4 regions of the Micromonospora sp. ATLC20 genome follow, and region 3 is predicted to be linked to each of the others. Evidence: riboswitches for the same ligand, from Rfam matches in the RefSeq annotation. Region 3 holds a riboswitch; each other region holds the start of a gene.
The links. Region 3 has a riboswitch for cyclic di-AMP ahead of AC2CHG_RS15090 (LysM peptidoglycan-binding domain-containing protein). Riboswitches for the same ligand answer to the same signal wherever they lie in the genome.

Region 1 (4,483 bases), on a different contig from region 3:
CGCCGCCGCCCTGACGCTGCCCGCCTGGACCGCGCTGGTCGCCGCGCTGCTGGTCGGCGCCGGATGCGGGGCGGTCGCGCTGGACCTCGCCCGGCGCCGGTTCCGGCCACCAGCCGGAGGTGGACCGGTCGGCCGGGCGCTGCGCCGCCACCAGCCCGAGTTCGTGCTGCACTTCTCCGCCCCGCCCGGCTCGGAGTACCAGGTCACCATGTGGCTGCCGTACCTGGAACGAATCGGCCGCCCATTCATGGTGGTGCTGCGCGAGCCGGAGCTCCTGCCCGCGGTGGCCGCCGCCACCCGCGCCCCGGTGGTCCTCTGCCCCACGCTGAAGGCGCTGGACGAGGCGCTGGTGCCCAGCCTGCGGGTCGCGTTCTACGTCAACCACGGCGCGAAGAACGCCCACCTGATCCGGTTCAGCCGGCTCACCCACGTGCAGCTGCACCACGGCGACAGCGACAAGGCCCCCAGCGCCAACCCGGTCTCGGCCATCTTCGACAAGATCTTCGTGGCCGGGCAGGCCGCGATCGACAGGTACGCCCGCGCCGGCGTGGAGATCCCCGCCGACAAGTTCGTCGTGGTCGGCCGCCCCCAGGTCGAGGCCATCGAGGTACGCCGGGAGCCGGTCACCCCGTCGGCGCACCCGACGGTCCTCTACACCCCGACCTGGACCGGGCACCACGCCGACGCCAACTATTGCTCACTGCCGGTGGCCGAGACGCTGATCCGCCGGCTGATCGACAGGGGTGCCGTGGTGATCCTGCGCGCCCACCCGTACACCGGCAAGAACCCGGCCTCGGCCCGCCAGCTCGCCCGGCTCACCGAACTGCTCGCCGCCGACCGGGCCAGGACCGGCCGGCCGCACCTGTTCGGCGCCGCCGCGAGCCGCGAGCTGACGCTCACCGAGTGCGTCAACCGCGCCGACGCGCTGGTCTCCGACGTCTCCGGGGTCATCTCCGACTGGCTGTATTCCGGCAAGCCGTACGCGGTCACCGACACCGGCGCCGACGGTGAGCACTTCGTCGAGCGGTTCCCGCTCGCCGCGTCCGGCTACGTGCTGCGGCGCGACATGTCCAACGTGGACGAGGTGCTCACCGACCTGCTGGACGCCGACCCGAAGGCGGCACAGCGCTGGGCGGCACGTACCCGTTACCTGGGCGACTTCCCCGCCGACGCCTACGCCGAGGCGTTCCTCACCGCCGCCCGCCGGGAGCTGGAGCCCGACTGGGCGGTCCCGGGGCCACGCGCGGCCGGCTAGAAGCGCGAGCCGGCCCGTCGCGGGCCGGCTCGCCCGTTCAGAGGTACGGGTCGAGCAGGGCGAGCACCGCCTCCGGGTCCTCGACGTGCGCGTTGTGGCCCAGCCCGGGCAGCGTCGCCACCGGCACGCCCAGTTCCTTGAGCTGCGCGTCGGTCACCATCGGGTCCGCCTCGCCGCGGGCCAGCAGCACCGGCACACCGGTGGCCGCCAGCAGCACCGGCAGCCGGGGCTCCCCGACCGCGAACGCGGCCGGGTCCATCGCGAGCCGCCAGCGGCCGTCCTCCCGCCGCAGTCCCGCGTCCACCACCGGGTGGTCCGGGGCGAACAGCCCGGCGAGCCCTGATACCCGCAGGTAGCGCCGGGCCGCCTCGTCACGGGTGGCGAACCAGGTGACCGGCCGGGCGGCCAGTTCCGCCGACTTCGCCAGCTCGGCCGGAGACCAGACCGCCTTGATGCCGAGCCCGACCACCGCGTCGACCGGAAGCCCGCGCTGCCGGGCCGCGAGCGCCAGCGCCACCACCCCGCCGAGCGAGTGCCCGAGCAGCACCAGCCGGTCGTCGGGGCCGAGCCGCACCGGCCCGAGCCCGTCCACCACGCGCTGGGCCAGGGCCTCGAACGAGTAGCCGGGCAGCGGCGGCGACCAGCCGTGACCGGCCAGGTCGGGGGCGAGCCAGCGGCCGGGCCAGCGGCGCTCCAGCAGCGGCGCCCAGGGCAGCCACACCTCGCCGGTGGCACCCATGCCGTGCAGGAGAATCAGGTGCCGCTTCCCCGTCGCATCGCCCATTGGCGCAGTCTGCCACCGCCCGCCCCGGACACGCGAGACCGAACCCCGCCGAACCCCTCGCCGCGGCTCCGGCCACCCACACTCCGCACTCACCCTCGATCTTGGAGTTGTGGCACCTTCCATAGCGGGCGAGCCGGGCATACTGGGTGCCACAAGTCCAAGATCGGCGCGCCAAGACGGCGTGAGGGCGGGGGCGGGACGAGGAAGGCCGGCGCCCCGGGTGGGGTGCCGGCCTTCGGGTGTGCGGGACGGTCAGGCGGAGTAGCCGCGGCTGGCGATCCAGTGCGCCAGGTCGATCGTGGTGACCCAGTACGACGGCAGCGACGGGTCGGCCGAGTCGGCGATCCGCACGGTCCGGCCGTCGTCCTTGTAGCCGACCACGGCGACGTAGTGGCCGCCCGGGAACGAGTGCCAGCCGCCGTTGGTGTCGGTGGCCGTACCGGCGACGTTCGCGACGACCCCGCGGCCGTTGCTGATCGCCTCGACCACATCGGCCTGGAGGCGGTCCATCTGGGCCGGGGTGGCAGTGCCGGGAATCATGCGGGTCCGGTACGGGTTGCCCTTGACCTGCTGGTTGAGCACCCGGGTGGTGTCCTCGGCCGAGTTGGTGCCCATCTCGGTGGTGCCGAGGGGGCCGGCGAGCGCGTCCTGGCTGCGCTCGATGCCGGCGGCGCTGAGCGCGTTGCGCACCGCGGCCGGGCCGCAGTAGAAGTAGTTGATCTGCGCCTGGTAGTCGTAGTCGAGCGACTTGCTCGACGGCGGCTTCGGCTTGGCCTTGGGCGTGGTGTCCGGATCGGCAGCGGCCTTCGCGGACGGGGAGGCGCTCGGCGACGCGCTGGGCGAGGCGGAGGCACTGGACGACGCCTGCGGCACGGCGATGCGGGCCTCGCTGCGGCTGGCGGGCTGCTCGCCGAGACGGGCGGAGCCGAGGTCGGCGACCGCGGCGGTGTTCTCCTGGACCGGGGCGTCGTCACCGGCGGTGGCGACGGTTCCGGCACCGGCGGCCAGCACGAGCGCGGCGGCCGATCCGGCGATGATCTGGTACGGGCGTTCGGTGACGATCCGTCGCAGCTGACGCTTCAGGTGGTGCTTCACAAAATCCTCCACGGGGCGTGAGCGGCACACACCGGCCCGGCACGCGGAGGAACTCACACGTGCTGGCGGGGCCGGATGGCCGGGGGATCGGGAACGCCCGTGATGCCGGGCGCCCAGGGGGCGGTTGCCGGTCGCGCGTCAGGCGCGCGCGGGCACCGCTTCGCCGTGGAGGCGGGGGGACGATCGAGGGGTGGGCAAGAGGGGTTACTCCTTCCGTGGCCGCCGACCGGGTTAGCTGACGGATTCGGGCGGGAAGTACGCCCTACCGCAGGCCGTCGGCCCGCGGATTCACCCCGATGGTGCTCATGGGTCCCCGGTTCGTGGAACACGATTAGGCGGGTCGGCGCGGCGTCGCCGTCGGCGATCGATTACCGCATCGGACGCGCCGACACTACCGGTGGGTATGTCCCCTGCCAAGCGCTCCCACCTGCGTAAACGTGATCCGCGGTAACGGATTTCGGAACACCCGGTTACTGACTTCGCTCAATGGGACAAGCAGTTTCGACGGCGCCCGGCGGCGGAAAGCGGACAGACGGCGAGCACCCGACCGGCAATCGCGGGACTCGATGACCCGTTCTGCGCCCGGCGCCCGTTTCGACGGCCCGGGTGACCGGGCTCACCACATTCCGGGTAACGATTCGGTCGAGACGAGACCTCAGCCGACCCGGGCCGGGCGCCAGCGGGCGTTACGGACCGTCGCGGCCACCGGCACGGCGCTCGCCGTCGCGCTCCGGTACGCCGGGGCGGGCCGCAGCGCCGCAGTGGCCGCGTACGCCTCGGCGGCGAGCGTCCGGGCGGCCTCGGCGGCCAGTTCGGCGTCCCGCCAGGCCGACCGCTCCCGCGCGGCGGCGCTCTCCCATCCGGCCCGGCGCCCGTCCCGGACGGTACGGGCCAGCATGATCTCCTGCTCGGCCGGGTGCCGGCGCGGATCCCACCCGTTGCGGCGCGCCAGCACGTCGGCGAGCTGACGGGCGGTCAGGTCGCCCCGCCAGTGCGCCGTCATGGCGGCGTGGTGCAGCCAGCGCTCCCGGGCCGCGTACTCGGCAGGGGTGCGCGGCGTGCGCGGGGCGGGCAGCGCGGCGGCACCGGCGAAGCGGCGGGCGGCGGCGTCCGCCTCGTCGTACGCGGTCCAGGCCCGGTCCGCCTCGTCCTGCGCGGCCAGCCACCGCTCCCGGCGGCGACGGGCCGTCTGGGCGGCTCCGGCTGCGGCCACCGCCACCTCCTCGGCGTACCGGATCAGGTCGTCGTGGCGGGCGGCGTCGGCGTCGGCCGGTTCGGGGGCGGCCTCCGGCACGGGGTCGCGTTCGGGCCGGGCGACGAGGGCGGCGAGCAGGCCGAGCGCGAGCAGC
Region 2 (4,483 bases), on a different contig from region 3:
GCTGGCGACCGAGGGGCTGACGGTGGCCGACATCGCGCTGCTGGACGAGCTGGACGCGCTGCTCGGCAAGCCGGTGAAGCGGGCCCGGCCCAAGCGCGACCCGTACCAGCTCGCCGGTGGCGTGCGCGAGCTGAGCACGTACGCCGACCGGCAGCGCGCCGCCCGCGCTGCGGCGCGGGAGCGTCCGGACGACTACCGCGACTACGCGCACGTGGTGGTGGACGAGTCGCAGGACGTCTCGCCGATGCAGTGGCGGATGGTCGGCCGGCGCGGGCGGCTGGCGTCCTGGACGGTGGTCGGTGACCCGGCGCAGACCGCCTGGACCGGCGACCCGCAGGAGCTGGACCGGGCCCGTGACCAGGCGCTGGGCCGGCGCAAGCGGCACCGCTACGAGCTGACCACCAACTACCGCAACTCGGCGGAGATCTTCGCGGTGGCGGCGGCGGAGATCCGCCGCCTCTACCCGGACCTGCCGCTGCCCGACGCGGTGCGGTCCACCGGCGTGCCGCCGGTCGAGCGCACGGTGGCCGCCGCCGACCTGCCGGCGGCCACCGTCGAGGCGGCGGAGGCGCTGCTCGCGCAGGTGGAGGGCACCGTCGGCGTGATCACGCCGGTGCCGCGCCGGGACGAGGTGGCCGGCTGGCTGGGCGGGCTCGGCGCGGGCCGCCTGCAGGTGGTGACCAGCCTGCAGGCCAAGGGCATGGAGTACGACGGCGTGGTGCTGGTGGCGCCGAGCGAGATCCGGGCCGACCCGGGCTCGGGTGTGCGCACGCTGTACGTGGCGCTGTCCCGCGCCACCCAGCGTCTGACCACGCTCGACCCGGTGGGGTGACCGGTCCCGCCGGCACCCACAGTTCACTTGCATACATAGCGATGTGAACATACATTGGGCCTGGCCGGTACGCGGCAGGGAGGGTGTTGGCGTGGGCGCAGGTCATGACCACAGCGGCGCGGTGACAAACGCGGCGCACCGCCACCGGGGCCGCCTCTGGGCCGCTTTCGCGCTGCTCGCCGCCCTGATGGTGGTCGAGGCGGTGGCCGCTTTCACGACCGGATCGCTGGCGCTGCTCTCCGACGCCGGGCACATGTTCACCGACGTCCTCGGCATCGGCATGGCGCTCGCGGCGATCACCGCCACCCGCCGCGCCGGCACCGACCCGCAGCGCACGTTCGGGCTCTACCGGCTGGAGGTGCTCGCCGCCCTCGCCAACGCCGTGCTGCTCGGCGCCGTCGCGATCTACGTCCTGGTCGAGGCGGTACGCCGGTTCGGCGAGCCGCCGGAGGTGCTGGCCGGCCCGATGCTCGTGGTGGCGGTGCTCGGCCTGCTCGCCAACATCGTCGCGTTCGCGCTGCTGCGCGCCGGGTCGAAGGAGAGCATCAACCTGCGCGGGGCGTACCTGGAGGTGCTCGGCGACCTGCTCGGCTCGCTCGGCGTGATCGCCGCCGCGCTGGTCATCGCGGTGACCGACTGGTGGTGGGCCGATCCGCTGGTCGCCGTCGGCATCGGCCTGTTCATCCTGCCGCGCACCTGGCGGCTCGGCCGGGCCGCGCTGCGCATCCTGGTGCAGGCCGCGCCGGAGCACCTCCAGGTCACCGCCGTGCACGACCGCCTGGCCGCCGTACCGGGCGTGGCCGAGGTGCACGACCTGCACGTCTGGACGCTCACCTCGGGCATGGAGGTGGCCTCGGCACACCTGACCACCGACCCGGGCGTGGACCCGGCCGGGGTGCTGGCCGCCGCGCGGGCCGCCCTGCACGAGGACTTCTCCATCGATCACGCCACGTTGCAGGTCGAACCCGGAGCGTCGGCCGGAGTGTGCGGCAAGACCGAGTGGTGATTAGGACACACTTAAATCATTGTGACTAATGTAGTCTTATGTCGGTTTTGCCCCGCCTAGCGGCGTTGCTCGACGGAGCCGCGCCCGGGCAGCGCCGGTAGTCTCGGTCGCGGCCGCACCCGCGGACGCCACCCGGCCCCGGTGGGGCGGCCGTCGCCTAATCGTCCGCAGGGACGAGCCGGGGAACCACGTACGTGGGGTGCATCCGCGTCAGCGGTAGGGATCTTCCGTCCCGAACCCGTCAGCTAACCCGGTCGGCGTTGACGGAAGGACGTGTGAATGCCCCCAGTGGCACCTGTACGACGGACGGCCGCCCGGTTGGCGGCCCTGCTCGTCGCGACGCTGACCCTCGGCGTCGCGACCGTTCCGGTCTCCCCCGCCTCCGCGGCACCGGCGACCGGCCTGCTCGCCGCCGCACCCGGCGGCGACGACGAGGGCGGCACGCCGGAACTGCGCGCCCAGCTCGACGCGGCCAGCAAGGGCTGGCTGGAGGCGAAGGCCGCGCTGAACCGGTCGGTGACCCGCCAGAAGCAACTGAACGACCAGCTCAAGACCGTCGGCGCCGAGCTGGCCGTACGCGACGCCAAGGTCGGCGAGATCGCCGCGGTGGCGTACCGCAACGGCCGCCTGGGCACCGCCGGGGCGCTGCTCGGCAGCAGCAGCCCGGAGGGCTTCATGGACCGGGCCGCCGCACTGGAGCAGGTCGCCGCGCACGAGGACCGTACGCTGCGCGACCTGATCACCACCCGGGACGAGGCCACCCGCACCCGCGCCCAGCTCGACGGGGAGATCCGCGAGCAGCGCAAGCAGGTGACGGTGATGGGCAAGCGCAAGGAACAGGCCGAGCGCGCCCTGGAGGTCGCCAACGACCGCGCCTCGCGCAACAACAGCAGCGGCGGCGGCAGCGTCCAGGGCACCTCCAGCAAGAACGCGAAGCCGGCACCGCGCAACTCGGACGGCTCCTGGCCGTCGGAGTCGTGCAGCGTCAACGACCCGACGCCGGCGAACGGCTGCATCACGCCGCGCACGCTGCACGCTCTGCAACAGGCAAAGGCGGCCGGCTTCACCAGGTACGTCTCGTGCCACCGGCCGAGCGGCTCGGGTGAGCATCCGAAGGGGCGGGCCTGCGACTTCGCCGCGCAGAAGAACGGCTTCGGCGGCGTCGCCTCCGGCGGTGACCGGACGTACGGCAACAACCTGGCCGCGTACTTCGTGCGCAACGCCGACCCGCTCGCCGTGCTCTACGTGATCTGGTTCAAGCAGATCTGGCTGCCCAGCAGCGGGTGGAAGTCGTACAGCGGCGGCAACGGCGACCCGTCCAGCGACCACACCAACCACGTGCACCTGTCGGTGTACTGAGCACGCCCTGCAGGGTCGGCCGGATCAGGCCGGCCGGCCCTCCAGGGTCGCGCCGAGACGCGCCGCCAGGCCCAGGTGAGCTGCCCGGGCCTGGCGGAACGCGTACCCGAACAGCGGCGCCGGCGCGGTGAGCGTGATCTCCACGTCGATGCGTACCGTGCCGTCCGGCTCGTCGCGCAGGCGGGTGTGGTTGCGGACGGTCGTCGCGGGTTGCTGCCGCGCCACTGTGACGACCTCGTCCTCGCTCGCGACGAGCACGTCCGCCTGGTACGTGACCGGGAAGTGCAGCGGGCCGAGTTGCAGCCGGTCGGTGATCGCGTAGCTGGCCAGCGCGCCCGGCCGGGCCGGCAGCTTCCGGACCCGGACGATCAGCGGATGCAGCTCACCCTGGCGACTCAGGTCACCCAGCAGGGCCACCGCTTCGGCCCGGGTGCACCGGGCCTGCACGGTGTAGCTGAAGCTGTCGCTGCTCTGCAAGCGGGCCCCCTCGCCGTCGTGCGTCGCGACGATCGTCCCGTACCGACGCCGGACTGGCAACGGGTAGAAGGTCCCCTGGCCGCAGGGGGTGTGAACGGCGCTCAGGCGCCGGGCAGCACCTCGGGGGTGTCGTCGGCGAACCACGGCTCGGGCGCGCCGAACAGGCCGAGCAGGCCGGTCACCCAGAGCTGCCGGTGCACGAACCGGCTCGGCTCGGTGACCACGAGCTTGACGCCGCTGACCTCGCAGGTCTGGAAGCCCGCGACCATGGCGCTGATACCGACCGAGTCGATGAACGTGACGAGCCGCATGTTCAGCTCGATTCGCGCGGGACGGCCCTTCGCGAGCACCTCGGCGATCGCTTCCCGCACCTCGTACGCGGTGTCGACGTCGATCTCCCCACGGGGCGCGATCTGGACGACACCACCCGGCCGCACCGACTTCACGATCGACAGGCTCACGCGAGCACCTCCACTCGCCCATGACGGGCGCCTCATCAGTACGCGGGCCGCGACCGAGAGTATTCCTCCAACGGCCCGGTCGCCACCCCCCGGGATGAGCAATTCGCGAACTGGGCACACCTGGGCGTACCCAATCCGGACCTCCGGGTTCCAGTTTCCCCTGTACGGCGGGCCGCGGCCAGCCGTGCGACCGGGCGGGCCCGCCGATCCGCCGACCAGGGTAGCTGGCGCACGCACGTCCCGTCGGCACCGGTCCCGGCGCGTTCGGGTGGTTCGTCCCGTTCGCTGCTCACGGCCGGGCACCACGGCGTGGTTTGCCGCGCGCGCCGGTGGGGCACTGCCCGAGAC
Region 3 (4,483 bases):
CCGGCGCCTGGAACGGGCCCAGCCCGCTCACGCTCAACACCACCCAGTCGGGCTCCACGTACACCATGAAGGACCCGACCGTCACCAACCTGAGCTGCCAGGACGCGGCGAACAACACCACGTTCAGCGGCTCCGACGACGTGTGGGGCAACGGCACCGCCACGAACAAGGAGACCGGCTGCGTGGACGCGCTGTTCTCCGCGCAGACCGAGCACAAGATGCTCGCCCAGTGGCTGGGCCGCAACGGCGCCAACGGCAACGGCGGCTACTGGCCGATCCGGGTGGGCCTCAACGACCAGAACGCCTACTACGACGGCAGCCAGGTGCAGATCGGCAAGAACACCGCCGGCCAGTGGATCGGCTCGCTGGACGTGGTGGCGCACGAGATCGGCCACGGCATCGACGACAACACCCCGGGCGGCATCTCCGGCGGCGGCACGCAGGAGTTCGTGGCTGACACGTTCGGCGCGGCCACCGAGTGGTTCGCCAACGAGCCGTCCAGCTACGACGCGCCGGACTTCCTGGTCGGCGAGAAGATCAACCTGGTCGGCTCCGGCCCGATCCGCAACATGTACAACCCGTCGGCGCTCGGCGACCCGAACTGCTACTCCAGCAGCATCCCGTCGACCGAGGTGCACGCCGCGGCCGGCCCGGGCAACCACTGGTTCTACCTGCTCGCCAACGGCAGCAGCCCGACCAACGGGCAGCCGTCCAGCCCGACCTGCAACGGCAGCAGCGTGACCGGCCTGGGCATCCAGAAGGCCATGAAGATCATGTACAACGGCATGCTGCTGAAGACCTCGTCCTCGTCGTACCTGAAGTACCGCACCTGGACGCTGCAGGCGGCGAAGAACCTCTACCCGGGCAGCTGCGCGGAGTTCAACACGGTCAAGGCGGCCTGGGACGCGGTGAGCGTGCCGGCCCAGTCCGGTGACCCGACCTGCTCCGGCGGCACCCCGACGCCCACGCCGAGCACCACGACCACCCCTCCGTCGGGCGGCTGCTCCGGCAACAAGCTCGCCAACCCGGGCTTCGAGTCGGGCAACGTGAACTGGAGCGCCTCGTCCGGCGTCATCACCACCGACAGCGGCCAGGCCGCGCACGGCGGCTCGTACAAGGCGTGGCTGGACGGGTACGGCTCGTCGCACACCGACACGCTCAGCCAGTCGGTGACGATCCCGGCCGGATGCCGGGCGACGTTGAGCTTCTGGCTGCACATCGACAGCGCGGAGTCGACCACCAGCACCGCGTACGACAAGCTCACCGTCAAGGCGGGCAGCACCACGCTGGCCACGTACTCAAACCTGAACAAGGCCACCGGCTACGTGCAGCGGTCCTTCGACGTCTCGTCGCTGGCGGGCACCACGGCGACCATCTCGTTCAGCGGCGTGGAGGACAGCTCGTTGCAGACGTCCTTCGTCGTCGACGACACCGCGGTCACCCTGAGCTGACCGTGGCGTAGCGCGGCCGGTCGTCGTCCTCCCGGCGGCCGGCCGCCTCGTCGTGTCAGGCCGGTGCCGCGTCGCGCGTGGTCGGCGCCGCGTGCGGGTGCGGCGCCTCGTCGTGCCGGGGCGTGTGCGGTCGGGTCAGACCGCGCGCCCGGCCCGGGAACCAGCGCCGCGGTCGCGGTGGATCCGCGCGGCCGCCTCGTGCATCGCGCGGCCGAACAGCTCGGCCTGGTCGCCCATGCTGCCGAGCCGGGCGGCGAGCGCGTCGGCGTCGGCCCGGGCCGACGCGCTGACCCGGTCGTCCAGCTCGGACAACGCGGCGTTGGCGGCGGTCACGAGGTGTCCGCAGAGGACGTCGAGGGGCTCGCCGGCCAGCTCCGGGTCGATCGTCACGGAATCGAGCCGGCCACCCTGGACGGCGACCGCGCGGACCCGGCCGCCGGCTGCAGTGCCCTCGGCGAGCAGCAGGTCGCCCGGCTCGCCGTCGGCGTGTGCCGAGGCCCGGGAGCGCATCGCGGTGAGCGCCTGCTGCGTGCGGGTCAGCAGCTCGTCGATGCTCGCGGCCGCCGAGAACGGGTCGTTGGTCATATCCGCGCTTTCTTCACGTCTTAGCCGAGCATGCGTGACCCTAGCAACCGGCTCCGACGAATCGCCGTCACCGGCCGGTCCGGGTCGCGTCCCGGCGCCGCGAGCAGGCCGGACACCGGCCACGCGGCGTGTCGCGGACGGCCGGGCGCCCGGCCGGGGCGAACCGGCCGGGCGCTCGGACGAGGTCAGCGCAGGCGCAGCTGCTGACCGGGGAAGATCAGGCCCGGGTCGTCGCCGACCACTGCACGGTTGCGCTCGTGCAGGGCACGCCAGCCGCCGTCGACGCGCTGCGCCACGGCGATCTCCGACAGCGTGTCCCCGCGCCGGACCACGTACGTCCCGGCGCCGGACGACGGCCGCGGCGCCGCCTTCGTCGTGGCGCGTTCCGGCGCGGCCTTCGTCGCGGCGGCCCGCTTCGGCGCCGCCTTCCTCGGTGCCGCCTTCGTGGTGGCCCGCTCGGACCGGGTCGCCGTGCTGGCCGAGCCGCCCTTCTTGCCGCAGACCGGCCACGCGCCGATGCCCTGGCCGCGCAGCACCTTCTCCGCGACGGCGATCTGCTCGGACCGGCTGGCCAGGTCGGCGCGCGCGGCGTACTTCTGGCCGCCGTAGCCGTTCCAGGTGGTGCGGGAGAACTGGAGCCCGCCGTAGTAGCCGTTACCGGTGTTGATCTTCCAGTTGCCGCCTGACTCGCAGCGCGCGACCGCGTCCCAGTTGACGCCCGCGCTGGCCGGAGCGGCCGGGCCGAAGAGGGTAGCGGCGCCGACGGCGGCGCCGGCCAGGACCGCTCCGAGAGCGGTACGGCGGCTTCGGGCTGAGTATTCAGTTGCCATGTGGATTCCTCCACGCCGACGAGGTGAGCTGTCGGGTTCGGGCCGAGGAGCCCGGCCGCCGGTGGCGGCTTCACCCCGAGGTGACGATGCACCGTGGAACGTGTGGTTCCCCCGCTCCCGCACGAGGTTCGGTTACCGGGGCCGGCGGCGGGATTTGGCGTTTCCGGCCTGCGGTGTCCGCGTCTGCGAACGAAACCGACGCTAGGAGCGATTTGTGACGATCGTCTACTTCTTGTGACGCTCTTCACCCGGCCGGGCGACCGGCGGCGGCGCTACGGTGGCAGGGCCAGGCAAGATCACGGGAGGGCTTGACGGATGACCGATCACGGACACGAGCTGACCTTCGGCGGCTTCATCACCCCCGCCGCCGGGCAGCCCGACCAGGTGGTGGCGCTGGCCCGGCTCTGCGAGCAGGTCGGGCTGGACCTGCTCACGTTCCAGGACCACCCGTACCAGCCGGGCTTCCTGGACACCTGGACGCTGATGTCCTACGTGGCCGCCGCGACCGAACGTATCCGCCTGGCCGGAAACGTCCTCAACCTGCCGTTGCGCCAGCCGGTGGTGCTGGCCCGCAGCGTCGCCAGCCTGGACCTGCTCACCGGCGGCCGGGTCGAGCTGGGACTCGGTGCGGGCGCGTTCTGGGACGCGATCGAGGCGGCGGGCGGGCGACGCCTGTCCCCCGGCGCCGCCGTCGAGGCCCTCGACGAGGCGATCCGGGTGATCCGCGAGGTCTGGGAGACCGACCGTCGCGGCATGATCCGCGTCGACGGCGAGCACTACCGGGTGGTCGGCGCCAAGCGCGGTCCGGCGCCCGCGCACCCGGTGGGCATCTGGGTCGGCGCGTACAAGCCGCGCATGCTGCGCCTGGTCGGGCGCGCCGCGGACGGCTGGCTGCCGTCCCTGTCGTATCTGCCGAAGGGCCCCGACGAGCTGCCCGCCCTGAACGCGCTCGTCGACGAGGGCGCTCAGGCCGCCGGGCGCGACCCGGCCGCGATCCGCCGCATGCTCAACGTGACCGGCACGTTCGCCCGCTCGTCGGCCGGTTTCCTGGCCGGGCCGCCGGAGCAGTGGGTGGAGGAGCTGGCCGGGCTCACCCTGGAGCACGGCATCACCACGTTCATCCTCGGCAGCGACGAGCCGCGCGCGATCCAGATCTTCGGCCAGGAGGTCGCGCCCGCCGTGCGGGAGCTGGTCGCCGCCGAGCGCACCGCGCCCGCCGGCGGAACCCGCACGGCCGCCGACGAGCAGACCGCCGCCGCCGGCCCGAGCACGCTCGGCGTCACCCCCACCCCCGACCCGGGGGTACGCCTGAGCGCGCGCCGCCCCTGGGACGAGTCCACCCGCCCGAGCGCCCCGCCGCCGCCGGCCGGGCGCGTCTACCCGGCCCGCGGACAGGCCGCCGGGCAGCATCTGGTGGACGTGCACGACCACCTGCGCCAGGAGCTGGCCCAGGTGCGCGATCTGCTGGAACAGGTCAAGCAGGGCACTGTCTCGCCGGGCCGGGCGCGGGCCGCCCTCAACGAGATGACCATGCGGCAGAACAACTGGACGCTCGGGGCGTACTGCGCGGCGTACTGCACGATGGTCACCCAGCACCACGGGCTGGAGGACGCCTCG
Region 4 (4,483 bases), on a different contig from region 3:
CACCGTGACGATCCCGGTCGTCGTGCACGTCATCCAGGAGAACAGCACCCGGGCCGGCGGCAACATCACCGACTCGATGATCAACCAGCAGATCACCGTGCTGAACCAGGCGTACGCGGGCTCGACCGGCGGCGCCGCCACCGCGTTCGGGTTCCAGCTCACGAAGATCAACCGGGTGACGAACCCGTCGTGGTACCCGATCGTGCAGGGCTCCTCCGCCGAGCGCTCGATGAAGACCTCGCTGCGCGAGGGCGGCAAGAACACGCTGAACATCTACCTCGGCGAGCTGAGCGACAGCCTGCTGGGCTGGGCGACGTTCCCGAAGCGGACGCTGGACAAGATGGACGGCGTGGTGGTCCTGAACGAGTCGCTGCCCGGCGGCACCGCGACCAACTACAACCAGGGTGACACCGGCACCCACGAGGTCGGCCACTGGCTGAACCTCTACCACACCTTCCAGGGCGGCTGCTCCGGCTCGGGCGACAGCGTCTCCGACACCCCGGCCGAGGCGTCCCCGGCGTACCAGTGCCCGACCGGCCGCGACACCTGCTCGACCGCCGGCAAGGACCCGATCACCAACTTCATGGACTACACGTACGACTCCTGCATGTACCAGTTCACCGCCGGCCAGGCGAGCCGCATGCTCACCGCGTGGAACGCCTACCGCGCAGCCTGACCTGTCGTACCGCGTACCGGTGCCGGCCCTGTCCTCGGACGGGCCGGCACCGTTCGTCGTGGGCCGGGTCAGGCGGCCGGACGGCGGGTGTCGAAGCCGTGCCGGCCGCGCCGGGCCTCCGCGGCCACCGGCTCCCGCCGGGCCGGTTCGGCTCCGCGCGGGTCGAGCCAGACCCGCACCTGCGGCGGGGCGGCGCCGGGCTGGGCCACCGGGTCACGCCGGGTCAGCATCGCCGCCTCGACTGTGAACTCGAACAGCCGCCAGTCGCCCTGCGGCGACGCGCGGGCGATCCGGGCCAGCCGCGTCACAGTGGCCGGGTCGGTCACCGGTCGTGCGCGCCCGGCGATGTACGCCTCGTCGTCGCTCTCCTCCGGCGGGAACGAGTGCAGCGCGTAGCGGCCGTCGCGTTCGAGGTCGCGGCGCTTCGGCGAGTCGATGACGAAGCACCACAGGCCGTCGTCGGTGATCACCGGGGACACGGGATGGACCCGGGGGCCACCGTCGGCGCGGACCGTGGCGAGGTAGCCGAAGCCCGGCCCGTACTGCTGCATCAGGAGGCGGATCTCGTCGGCGAGGCGGGGCTCGTCGGCGGCGAATTCGGACCAGGAAGCCATGTGGACACTCTATCGAACACGTGTACGAAGATGTAGTGCGACACGCAGGTCACCCGTACCGGTCGCTATGGTGTTCCGATGCTGCTCTCCGACCGCGACCTGATCTCCGAGATCAAGGCCGGCACGCTCGCGCTGGAGCCCTTCGAGCCCACGCTGGTGCAGCCGTCGAGCATCGACGTACGCCTGGACCGGCTGTTCCGGGTCTTCAACAACCACCTCTACACACACATCGACCCGTCGGTGCAGCAGGACGACCTGACGTCGATGGTGGAGGTGCCGGAGGGGCAGCCGTTCGTGCTGCACCCGGGCGAGTTCGTGCTCGCCTCCACGCTTGAGGTGATCTCGCTGGGTGACCAGCTCGCCGGCCGGCTGGAGGGCAAGTCGAGCCTGGGGCGGCTGGGGCTGCTGACCCACTCGACAGCAGGTTTCATCGACCCCGGCTTCTCCGGCCACGTCACGCTGGAGCTGTCGAACGTGGCGAACCTGCCGATCACGCTCTGGCCGGGCATGAAGATCGGGCAGCTCTGCATCTTCCGGCTCTCCTCGCCGGCCGAGCACCCGTACGGCTCGGCCGTCTACGGCTCGCGTTACCAGGGGCAGCGCGGTCCGACGCCGAGCCGGTCCTGGCAGAGCTGGCGCACCTGGCCGACGCGCTGACGGCACCCGCAGTTGTTAATAGGGGCCCCCTCCTCTACCGGAGGCGTTAAGAGGGGGGCCCTTCCTTACACCTCAGCCGGGACGGCCGTAGCTGTTGATGTCGCCGTCGTCGACCCGCTTCATGGTGATCGGCTTGCCGGACTGGGAGGCGTGTACCACCCAGCCGTCGCCCACGTACATCGCCACGTGGTGCAGGTCGCCGTAGTAGAAGACGAGGTCACCGGCGCGCAGCTCGGCCCGGCTGATCCGCTTCGTCACGCCGTGCTGCTGGCGTGCGCTGTGCGGCAGCGAGACGCCGCCCTTGGCCCAAGCCGCCATGGTGAGGCCCGAGCAGTCGAAGTGGTCCGGCCCGGCCGCGCCCCAGACGTAGATCTTGCCGATCTGGGCGCAGGCGAACTTGACCGCCGCACCGGCCGGGCCGCCGGGGTAGCCGGCCGGGCACGGCGCCGGGCGCAGCGGGCCGCCGCCGCCCTTGCCGTACACCTTGAGCCGCAGCTTCTCCAACTTGGCGATCTCGGCGTCGATCTGCTTCTTCTTCGCCGCGAGCTGGGCCTCGGTACGCGCCAGCCCGGCGATCATCTCGTCCAGCGGCTTCTTCTTCGCCGCCAGCTCGTCGCGCAGCGCGGCGACGGAGCGCACCTGCTCGTGCTGGCGGTGCGCGAAGCGGTCGAGCAGTTCCAGGCCGGTGACCAGGTCACCGGGTGAGCGGCTGCCCAGCAGCGCGTTCACTGTGGAGAGGTTGTCGCCCTTGTAGGCGTCGGCGGCGAGCCCGCCGACCTGACCGAGTGCGGCGTCCACCCGGGCCTGGAGGGGTGCGATCTGCCGGCCGAGCACGTCGGCCTGCTTGCGCCGCGCGGCGAGCTGCTCGCGTACGGCGTTCACCTGTTCGATGACCGGTTCGAGCTTGTTCCAGTCGCGGTCGATCTGGGCCTCGATCTCGGCGACCGAGGGTTCGGCGTGTGCCGCCGTGGCGCCGCCGGTCAGGACGACTGCGGTGCCGACGAGGGCGGCGAGGGCTGTGGTGAAGCGGGACCAGCGGGTACGCGGCACAGCCGTGGACCGGTCGACCGACCGGCTCGACGACGGCCGCGGGGCATGGAGTGCCACCGGGCGTCCGTACTCCTTCTTCCGTACCGCCTACCGGGTTAGCTGACGGATTCGGGCGGGAAGGGAGCCGCCCTACCGCATCGCTGCGGATTCACCCCAGGTACCTGGTTCCCCGGCTCGCCCGGAGGCGACTCGGCGGTGTCGGACCGTCACCGACCGGGTTGGACGGTGAGACGTGCGGCCGACGATTCACCAGAGTAGGGACCACCGTTATCGATCCGCAACTTCCAGCGGCGTGACACTCCGTACGCGATGACGGGCCGCACCCAGGTCGGAGGTGAAATTTTCTTTCAAGGCTGATTACTCACTGGAAAGGTATTGACCCCCGTGGGTGTGCGGAGTGAGGGTGGAGACGCAGTGACCCCCATCCCTGTCCAGGAGGTTCGATGCACCTCTCCGCCCCGCCGTCGGGCAGACGGATACTGCTCGCCGCCGCAGTGGCGACAGCCACCGCGCTGGCGACGACCGGCCCGGTGACCGCCGCGCCGGACACGTCCGCGCCCGCGAGCGACAGGCAACAACAATACGCCGCCGCGGCGGCCGAGTACGGCGTGCCGCAGAACGTGCTGCTCGGCGTCTCCTATCTGGAGTCCCGCTGGGACACCCACCCCGGGCAGCCGAGCACCAGCGGCGGCTACGGCCCGATGCACCTGACCGACGCCGCGCACATCCTCGCCATGCCGGGCAGCGCCCACGTCGACGAGGACGAGGACCCGCGCGGCGACGACTCCCGGCCGCTGAAGCTCGACCCGGCCACCGCCGCCGCGCCGGAGCGGGAGACCCCGCTGCCGCCCGCCTCGCTCCAGACGCTCGACGCCGCCGCCGCGCTCACCGGGCTCGACGCGGGCACGCTGCGCACCGACCCGGCCGCGAACATCCGCGGTGGCGCGGCGCTGCTGGCGTCGTACCAGAAGGCTCTGGGCGGGCCGGTCGGCGCCGGCACCGACCCGGCGGCCTGGTACGCCGCGGTGGCCCGGTACTCCGGCGCGGACACCTCGGACGCCGCGGCGGCCTTCGCCGACGAGGTCTACGACCAGCTCGGCCAGGGCGCCAGCCGGACCACCGACGACGGCCAGCGGGTCACGCTCGCCGCCACCGCCGCGACGCCGGACCGTTCCCGGCTGGCCCGCCTCGGCCTGCGCAACGCCGAGCGGCCGGACGGGCTGGAGTGCCCGGTGCGGCTGGCCTGCGAGTGGATCCCCGCGCCGTACGAGCAGCTCAGCGACGACCCGGGCGACTACGGCAACCACGACCTGGGCGACCGGCCGAAGCAGCAGAAGATCGAGTACATCGTCATCCACGACACCGAGGGCTACTTCGGCCCGAGCGTCGACCTGGTGAAGCGGGCCGACTACCTGGGCTGGCACTACACGCTGCGCTCGGTGGACGGCTACATCGCCCAGCACATCAAGACCAAGGACGTCGGCTG

Region 1: another riboswitch for cyclic di-AMP. It lies ahead of AC2CHG_RS13845 (C39 family peptidase); the one in region 3 lies ahead of AC2CHG_RS15090 (LysM peptidoglycan-binding domain-containing protein).
Region 2: another riboswitch for cyclic di-AMP. It lies ahead of AC2CHG_RS17075 (coiled-coil domain-containing protein); the one in region 3 lies ahead of AC2CHG_RS15090 (LysM peptidoglycan-binding domain-containing protein).
Region 4: another riboswitch for cyclic di-AMP. It lies ahead of AC2CHG_RS10415 (C40 family peptidase); the one in region 3 lies ahead of AC2CHG_RS15090 (LysM peptidoglycan-binding domain-containing protein).

The regions. Positions count from the first base shown of each region.
Region 1 covers NZ_JBXUOV010000052.1:272-4,754, reverse strand. Annotated here, with positions in the region: gene AC2CHG_RS13855 (CDP-glycerol glycerophosphotransferase family protein) at 1-1,255, shown strand, start outside; gene AC2CHG_RS13850 (alpha/beta fold hydrolase) at 1,293-2,039, opposite strand; gene AC2CHG_RS13845 (C39 family peptidase) at 2,292-3,146, opposite strand; cyclic di-AMP (ydaO/yuaA leader) riboswitch at 3,340-3,482, opposite strand; gene AC2CHG_RS13840 (hypothetical protein) at 3,790-4,483, opposite strand, start outside.
Region 2 covers NZ_JBXUOV010000073.1:23,277-27,759, forward strand. Annotated here, with positions in the region: gene AC2CHG_RS17065 (HelD family protein) at 1-832, shown strand, start outside; gene AC2CHG_RS17070 (cation diffusion facilitator family transporter) at 924-1,838, shown strand; cyclic di-AMP (ydaO/yuaA leader) riboswitch at 1,983-2,113, shown strand; gene AC2CHG_RS17075 (coiled-coil domain-containing protein) at 2,118-3,197, shown strand; gene AC2CHG_RS17080 (SRPBCC family protein) at 3,222-3,674, opposite strand; gene AC2CHG_RS17085 (STAS domain-containing protein) at 3,776-4,135, opposite strand.
Region 3 covers NZ_JBXUOV010000060.1:16,653-21,135, reverse strand. Annotated here, with positions in the region: gene AC2CHG_RS15100 (M4 family metallopeptidase) at 1-1,451, shown strand, start outside; gene AC2CHG_RS15095 (YbaB/EbfC family nucleoid-associated protein) at 1,587-2,036, opposite strand; gene AC2CHG_RS15090 (LysM peptidoglycan-binding domain-containing protein) at 2,222-2,866, opposite strand; cyclic di-AMP (ydaO/yuaA leader) riboswitch at 2,865-3,010, opposite strand; gene AC2CHG_RS15085 (LLM class flavin-dependent oxidoreductase) at 3,182-4,483, shown strand, end outside.
Region 4 covers NZ_JBXUOV010000033.1:26,329-30,811, forward strand. Annotated here, with positions in the region: gene AC2CHG_RS10400 (zinc metalloprotease) at 1-676, shown strand, start outside; gene AC2CHG_RS10405 (pyridoxamine 5'-phosphate oxidase family protein) at 745-1,290, opposite strand; gene dcd (dCTP deaminase) at 1,369-1,947, shown strand; gene AC2CHG_RS10415 (C40 family peptidase) at 2,020-3,054, opposite strand; cyclic di-AMP (ydaO/yuaA leader) riboswitch at 3,068-3,202, opposite strand; gene AC2CHG_RS10420 (N-acetylmuramoyl-L-alanine amidase) at 3,441-4,483, shown strand, end outside.